Acetivibrio cellulolyticus CD2: one gene and its partner. The protein of the gene in region 1 interacts with the protein of each later gene in a pairwise test. Links are inferred from orthologs where the notes say so. Each region holds a gene or a part of one and is shown on either strand. Other genes may lie near its edges.

Region 1 (5,431 bases):
AAGATACTATTGAGTTTTTAGGTCTATGGGAGAAACTACATAATGACAAATTTAAAGGGGTCGAATTCGACTCCTTTAGAAATCAAGCTGGATCAAATGCTTTTACACTATCACCACAAAAATGGATAGAAAAGACGAATGCAATTGGTCTTGTTTCAAAATCGGGACGTTATGGCGGTACATTTGCTCACTCTGATATCGCTTTTGAATTTGCATCATGGATATCAGCTGAGTTTAAGCTCTATATTATTAAGGATTATAAAAGATTAAAGAGCGATGAAAGTAGCAGATTTTCTTTAGGTTGGAATTTGAATAGAGAAATTTCCAAATTGAACTATAGAATTCATACTGATGCTATAAAGGAAAAATTACTACCACCGGAATTGATGCCATTTCAGATTTCTATGACATATGCCAGTGAAGCAGATGTGTTGAATGTTGCTTTGTTCGGAATTACGGCTAAGCAGTGGAGAGAGAAGAATTCTGATAAAGGAGGAAATATTAGAGATTATTCTACGCTAAACCAATTGCTGGTTTTAGCCAACATGGAGAGTTATAATTCCATATTAATAGAACAAGGTAAACAACAATCAGAAAGGCTTAAATTGCTGAATCAATTAGCCATTCGTCAGTTGAAAGCAATTCAGGAGCTTGATACGGATACAATAAAAAAACTTGAAGGCAAATAGAAATTGCGTTTAAAAAAATACATAGACATGAATTTATTACTGTGGTAAATTTCACGAGGAATATAAAGTCAATATGCAAGAGCAATAAGAGCTATTGGTAATTGGTTTTTCACAGAAGAGTATATATCTGAAAATATAATTGAAACTGTTGTTTTGCCCAAGGCATCACAAGCAGACAAAGAAGTTCTTTGTGATGATGAGATTACAACTTGTTTCAAAATAGTAACCTTCCTTAAAGAGTTATGAAAAATAATATATGTAAAATAAAATCAGTATGCTCCGAATATAATTAATATAGAGAATAGCTATTCCTTGGTTTTAAAAAGGTTGTGATTGAATGGATGAAGTATCTAAATTTCATACTGTTCGCGGTTACCAGCTGCTTGAGCAAAACAAAAAGCTTTTAACCTCAGCAATGGAAGACTATCTGGAGATGATATACAGGAACAGCCTTGTAGAAGGTTATATGCGCATAAATACACTTTCTGAGCTCTTAAATGTTGCAGCATCATCAGCCACAAAAATGGTTCAAAAGCTAAGTGCATTAGGACTGCTTAACTATAAAAAATATGGAATTATACTTTTAACCGAAGATGGTAAGGAAGTTGGGAAATTCCTTTTGCAACGGCATCATGTTATTGAGTCGTTCTTGAAAAGTTTGGGAGTCTGTGAAGATGTCTTAACAGAAACAGAGCTGATTGAACATACTGTATCAGCTTCAACACTACAAAAGATCAACACCTTTAATAAGTTCCTTGAGCAAAATCCTGATATTTTCGAAAAATATGAGCAGTTTTCTAAAGAATAAATTTCATAAATTCTCACTTATAGGAACTTGACGGGTTCCTTTTTCATTTCTGCAATTCCTGTCGTTATTTGATTTCAAAAATGCTGTTATGTAAATGTAACACATTCTATTTATTACTCATATTGTAGATTAAGTAAACAAAATTAGACTGGACTAAAGTAATTAGTCGCCCAAAATCTTTGGGGCAATTAAAGTAAACAAGTGTGCAAGAGAGGTGCTTAAGGTGCTTGAAGAAAGCTATGCTCAAACAGTTGAATCCCAAGGGGAACAATTAATAGTGGGAAGGGTTGCAACTAGAAGCAGTGGAAAGTTTATAAGTAAAGTTAAAACATTACTTAAGTTTCTTGGCCCAGCTTTTATTGTTAGTGTTGCATATATTGATCCTGGAAATTTTGCAACAAACATTAGTGGGGGATCAAAATTTAATTATAATCTGATCTGGGTTATACTTTGGAGTAATCTTATGGCTATTTTCCTGCAATCCATGTCAGCAAAACTTGGAATAGCAACTGGTCAAAACCTCCCTCAGATGTGCAGTAAGGTATTTTCAAAAAGAACCAACTGGTGCTTCTGGGTGGTTGCTGAGCTGGCAGCGATGGCAACTGATTTGGCAGAATTTCTTGGCGGCACTTTGGGATTTTACTTATTGTTCCGCATTCCTATGGTATATGCTGCCTTGATAACTGCAATTCTAACCTTTTTTATTGTTTACATAGGCAAATATGGTCAACGTATTGTAGAGGTTATCATTTCAATTCTTGTAGCAGTTATTTGTATATCCTATACTATGGAGTTGTTTTTAGCCAAGCCCGATTTTACATTAGCAGGTCTTCATCTTTTAGTTCCATCGCTGCCAAATGGCAATGCAATACTAATTGCAGTTGGTATGCTTGGCGCAACAGTTATGCCGCATGTAATCTATTTACATTCTCAGCTTGTACAGCATAGAAACAAAGATTTAACAGAGCAAGATAAGATAAAGCATTTGAAAATGGAGAGGATAGATATAACAATTGCGATGAATATAGCATTTATTGTCAATGCAGCAATGGTTATTGTATCAGCAGCTGTTTTTTTTCGAAACGGAATAGCTGTAGACTCAATTGAGCAGGCACATCAGTCTTTGTCGCCTTTATTGGGTGCAGCATCAAGCGGTGCTTTCGGGTTGGCCCTCATCGCATCCGGCCTTTCTTCATCAGCAGTAGGAACTATGGCAGGACAGACTATAATGCAGGGTTTTGTCGGACTCAATATAAATGATAATGTAACCAGGCTCGTAACCATGTTTCCCGGGATGCTTATCATTGCACTAGGCATCAATCCAATGCAAGCACTTGTTTTAAGCCAGGTTACATTAAGCTTTGTTCTTCCTGTTGCCATCATTCCAATGTTGCTTATTACCAGACGTAAAGATCTTATGGGATCATTGGTAAATAAACCTTTAACAAATATGATAGGGTGGCTGATAACAAGTATAATAATAGCTGCAAATGTGGTCTTACTGTTATTTACATTTACAGGGCAAGTATAGCAGCATGATTTGAAAATCGCTAATGAACTTCCTTTTGATAAGGACAACTTGGATTGCTATAGAATAAAAATAATAAGATATTTTTGGTAAAGTATTTTTAAACTACAAAGTATATGATATATTACAGGATGGGACAAAACTTTACTTTGTACTTAATTATAAAGGTGGTAAGAATTTTGAAAAGTGAAAAGATAGAACTGGATGAGTGGAAACGTTTATATGAGGCAGCTGTCAGGTTTAAAGAGACCGAATGCTGGAACTGGATAGCTGATATTGATATTTTTGGAGTAGAGAATATAGATACACATGAGATAGGGTATTGCTGTGTTATGGGTAATGCTGGTCAGGTATTTGGAATAAGTATTTATGTTGGAGATGACGGATTAAAGTCTTATATGGACACTTTGTATCCTAATGTTCCTTTTGATGATTTGGGATATATACAAAATTGTATAACAATGTATTTTGAGGATAGAGAGAGTCTAAATAGAGAAGATTTAAATATAATTAAGCAGTTAGGGCTGAAATTTAGGGGGAAGAAACAGTGGCCTCAATTTAGAAATTATAAGCCAAATTACTTTCCATCCCAGATTAGCAAAAGTGAAGTCAAATATATGGCTTATGCATTAGAACAGATTGTAAATGTCGCTTTAAGATGCAGGGAAGACGAAGAATTGCTAAAACCTGAAGACGAAAATAAAATTCTGGTAAGGGCCTCCAGGGTTGAAAATAAAAAAGTGTTATGGGAAGATAAGTATATAAACCTTGACCTGGAAGAAAACAATAATGAATATGAAAAAGTTAATGAAATTGCACTTAAAAGGATTAAAGATAATAGGCTTAGAAAAACCGGAGTATGGGAAGTTGACTTTTTTAATGCGCCTGCTATGGTTAAAGAAAGCGGGAGACCTTTTTACCCGTTGATGTTCATGATTGCTGAAGCTGAAAGTGGAGTAATGCTGGATATGAAAATGACTTCTGATTTTGAGGGGTATATTGGAGAATTCCGTGATGAATTTATTGACCTGCTAGCAAGGAATAAGCAGATACCAGAGGTTATTGTTGTCCAGAGGAAAAAGGCATTTCAAATGCTTGAGCCTATATCGTTAAAACTTGGCATAGAATTGCAGACTGTTGAGGAATTGTATAGTATTCAGGAATTTAGAAAAGGATTGGAACAATTTCTCTAATATCATGGATAAATGTCGTTGAAAAAAAGAGATTTCCCGGGAAATATAGTCAGTTTTCTTGTCGAAAAAATAATAAATGCAATAAAATAGAAAACTCGGGGGCATTCACCTTTTAGCCACCGAGTTTTAATTATTTTAATATGCTGATTTTTAATCAAAGAGAACTTTAATATTTGTTCTATCCATTTTTTGCGATATCGTAAAGCTTTAATGAACTATTCTTTTCTTCAGCCCAACGTATTGACCACTCATTTTCAAAGAGAAGCACGTATCTTTCATTTTCATCCTCTGCTATCATTGTAGAACTGGTAAGTGTAAAGCTCCTTGGATCAATTCCCGAACCATCAATCCACCTGGCATGTTTAAATGGCAAGTGTTGAATTCTTAAATCGACACCATATTCATTTTTTAGTCTGTATTCAAGAACTTCAAACTGGAGTGCTCCTACGGTACCGATAATTAATGCTTCAATACCTATATCTACTTGCTTGAATACCTGTATGGCGCCTTCTTCAGACAGCTGGTTAATTCCTTTTATAAACTGCTTGCGCTTCATTGTATCTGTGGACATGACTCTTGCAAAATGTTCGGCTGGGAAGATAGGTATACCTTCAAATTTTAGGTCACCATTTGCCTCGCAAAGGGTATCTCCAATGTTGAAAATACCAGGATCAAAAACGCCTATTATATCACCGGCATACGCCTCTTCAATAATTGTACGTTCCTGAGCCATAAATTGCTGAGGTTGTGAAAGCTTTATTTGCTTACCCTGTTGCACGTGGTTTACTTCCATTCCTCTTGAGAAACGTCCTGAACATATTCTCATAAAGGCTATCCTGTCTCTGTGAGCAGGATTCATATTTGCCTGTATCTTGAAGACAAAAGCTGTGAATTTGTCCCAATCCGGATCAACTTCGCCAGCAGTTGAGTTTTTTATACCAGGCTTTGGTGCAAGAGCAAGAAACTCTTCAAGGAAAGGCTGAACACCAAAATTGGTCATGGCACTTCCAAAGAATATAGGCGTTAATTCACCTTTAAGTAATTTTTTCTTGTCAAATTCGTCTCCTGCCATATCTAAAAGCTCTATATCTTCGCATAACTTATTATGATAATGATCACCTAAAAGGTCGGCAAAAATTTTGTCGTCTACGTTTCCTTTACTTGATGAAACAGCAGTTTGCCCATGGTCTCCACCTTCGAATAATTCGATCTG
Region 2 (2,892 bases), on another replicon or contig:
AAGAGGTTGATTTTGCATGCAATTATCGACGATTACATCAGTACCGCTGAACCTATAGGTTCTAGGTCAGTTTCAAAAAAACACGAGTTGGGACTTAGTTCTGCTACAATAAGGAATGAGATGGCGGATCTTGAGGAGATGGGTTATCTTACACAGCCGCATACATCAGCTGGTAGAATACCTTCCGATAAGGGATACAGGTTTTATGTGGATCAGTTGATGAAAGCCTGTGAACTTACTGTTGAGGAGATAAATACTATTAAGCGTGAAATGGAGACCAAAATCAATGAGCTCAGTCAGCTTTTAAGGCAGGCATCTGCTACCATGTCACGTTTTACGAAATACACCTCAATGGCAGCAACACCTGAAAGAAAAAACAGTGTTTTAAAAGCTGTTCAGGTTGTTCCAATTGAAAGAGGCAGTGCACTGGTAGTTGTAGTTACCAATGCAGGGATTGTTAAGAATAGTTTGGTTAAGATACCGGATACGGTATCTCCCGAGTTTTTAATAAGGGTTTCAAACATTTTTAATGAAAAATTAAGTGGCCTTACATTAGAACAAATTAATATAGTAGTAATAAGGGAAATTGAGATTTTAATAGGGTCATCCCAGGAGTTATTGTTGCCGATCTTAAACGGCGTGACCGAATGCATTAATCAAATTGATGCTTCAGAAGTATATCTTGATGGTACTACCAATATATTGAATTTTCCGGAATTTAGTGACGTTGTTAAGGCAAGAGAATTTTTAAACCTGATGGATACAAAGGATATACTATCTTTAGTGCTTAGCAGTATAGGCAGTGATGATAATAATGGTGGTATTAATATTCAGATAGGTAAAGAAAACAAGATTGAGGAAATGCAGGATTGCAGCTTGATAACGGCTACCTATAATTTAGGCGGTTTGGTTATTGGAACGATAGGAATTATTGGACCAACAAGAATGGAATATGCAAGGGTTCTTGCAGCAATGAATTATGTCAGAAGAAAAATAAATGAAGAAATTGATAGATTAATTGGTACAAACTTCAAGGATTTGAATAGAGATAAGAATTTATAATCAAAGGAGGGTTAACAGATTCCAATGAAGAAGAAAGATAATTTCAAAAACGACAAAGAGCAAAATATGAATAAAGATGAGTATTTAGACAAAGGTCTTGGTGATGGGGCAGAAACTGAATGCGATTGTGGTTGTGGTTGCAATCAGGCAGAAGATTCAGCTTCCAGTCAGGAAGTTGAAGAATTAAAGTCAAAGCTTGAAGAAAAGACAAAACAGTGTGATGATTATTTCAACATGCTGCAAAGAACAGCGGCTGAGTTTGATAACTTTAAAAAAAGGACTGCCAGAGAAAAAGAGGCTTTGTATCTAGATGCTACAATTGATGTTGTTGCTGCTTTCCTGCCTGTAATTGACAACATAGAAAGAGCAGTTCAGGCGGCAAACAACGATGCAGGGGACAATTCACTTAAAGAGGGAATAGATCTTGTATACCGTCAGTTCAAGGATGTAATGAAGAAACTCAATGTTGAAGCTATAGAAGCTGTAGGTAAAGAGTTTGATCCAAATCTGCATAACGCTGTTTCACATATAGATGATGAACAATATGGAGAAAATGTTGTAGCAGAAGAGTTCCAAAAGGGATACATTTTTAAGGACAAAGTTATAAGACACAGTATGGTTAAGGTAGCAAACTAGAAATTTAACGTAAAAAAATATATATTAATAGAAGGAGGCTTTATTATGGCTAAGGTAATTGGAATAGACTTAGGAACCACAAACTCATGTGTGGCGGTAATGGAAGGTGGAGAACCTGTTGTTATAGCAAATTCTGAAGGAGGTAGAACAACCCCATCAGTTGTAGCTTTTTCAAAGACAGGTGAAAGACTTGTAGGACAGGTTGCTAAAAGACAGGCTATTACAAACCCTGAGAGGACAGTAATATCCATTAAAAGAGATATGGGTACAGACAGAAAGGTAAAAGTAGACGACGGTTCTTATACTCCACAGGAAATCTCAGCAATGATTCTTCAAAAGATTAAGACTGATGCTGAGGCCTACTTAGGTGAAAAAGTGTCTCAGGCTGTTATAACAGTTCCTGCATATTTCAGTGACGCACAAAGACAGGCTACAAAGGATGCCGGTAAAATTGCAGGACTTGAAGTTTTAAGGATAATAAACGAACCTACTGCAGCGGCGTTGGCTTATGGCCTTGATAAGGAACATGAACAGAAAATACTTGTATTTGACCTTGGTGGAGGTACGTTTGACGTATCCTTGCTTGAAATTGGTGACGGAGTATTTGAAGTTTTGGCAACACATGGTAACAATAGACTTGGTGGAGATGATTTTGACGAAAGAATAATGAATCACCTTGTTGATACTTTCAAGAGAGAAAACGGCATAGATTTGAAGAATGACAAAATGGCTATGCAGAGACTTAAAGAAGCTGCAGAAAAAGCAAAAATTGAATTATCCGGTGTTACAACAACAAACGTAAATCTTCCGTTTATTACAGCTGATGCGACTGGGCCAAAGCACCTTGATGTTACAATTTCAAGAGCAAAATTTGATGAATTGACAGCTGATCTTGTTGAAAAGACTATGGAACCGACAAGACGTGCAATGCAGGATGCTAACCTTAGTCCAGACAAAATAGATAAGATTCTATTGGTTGGTGGTTCTTCAAGAATACCTGCTGTTCAGGAAGCCGTTAAGAAGTATTTTGGCAAGGAGCCTTTCAAAGGTATAAATCCTGACGAATGTGTTGCTGTAGGTGCTGCTATACAGGCTGGAGTTCTCACAGGTGAAGTTAAAGATTTGCTGCTTCTTGACGTAACTCCGCTTTCACTTGGTATTGAAACTCTTGGCGGGGTATTTACAAGATTGATA

Evidence for each region. The genes of interacting proteins can lie anywhere in the genome.
Region 2: the proteins of ACECE_RS0223765 (region 1) and grpE interact in binary tests that used the Escherichia coli proteins (3 or more experiments, as listed by UniProt). The link is inferred for Acetivibrio cellulolyticus CD2 from one-to-one orthologs.

The regions. Positions count from the first base shown.
Region 1 is NZ_JH556659.1:872,070-877,500, forward strand. The notes cover bases 1,034-3,874. They hold ACECE_RS0223765 (Nramp family divalent metal transporter), read left to right. Parts: upstream 1,034-1,720; coding sequence 1,721-3,028; downstream 3,029-3,874. Other genes in these bases: ACECE_RS0223760 (metal-dependent transcriptional regulator), read left to right, coding at 1,034-1,497; ACECE_RS0223770 (DUF7309 domain-containing protein), read left to right, coding at 3,205-3,874. Also shown: ACECE_RS0223750 (KilA-N domain-containing protein), read left to right, coding at 1-689; ACECE_RS31375 (hypothetical protein), read right to left, coding at 758-907; more of ACECE_RS0223760, read left to right, coding at 1,027-1,033; more of ACECE_RS0223770, read left to right, coding at 3,875-4,218; ACECE_RS0223775 (peptide chain release factor 3), read right to left, coding at 4,397-5,431. UniProt on the Escherichia coli protein: H(+)-stimulated, divalent metal cation uptake system. Involved in manganese and iron uptake. Can also transport cadmium, cobalt, zinc and to a lesser extent nickel and copper. Involved in response to reactive oxygen.
Region 2 is NZ_JH556657.1:238,246-241,137, reverse strand. It holds grpE (nucleotide exchange factor GrpE), read left to right. Parts: upstream 1-1,086; coding sequence 1,087-1,698; downstream 1,699-2,892. Other genes in the region: dnaK (molecular chaperone DnaK), read left to right, coding at 1,744-2,892; hrcA (heat-inducible transcriptional repressor HrcA), read left to right, coding at 1-1,062. UniProt on the Escherichia coli protein: Participates actively in the response to hyperosmotic and heat shock by preventing the aggregation of stress-denatured proteins, in association with DnaK and GrpE. It is the nucleotide exchange factor for DnaK and may function as a thermosensor.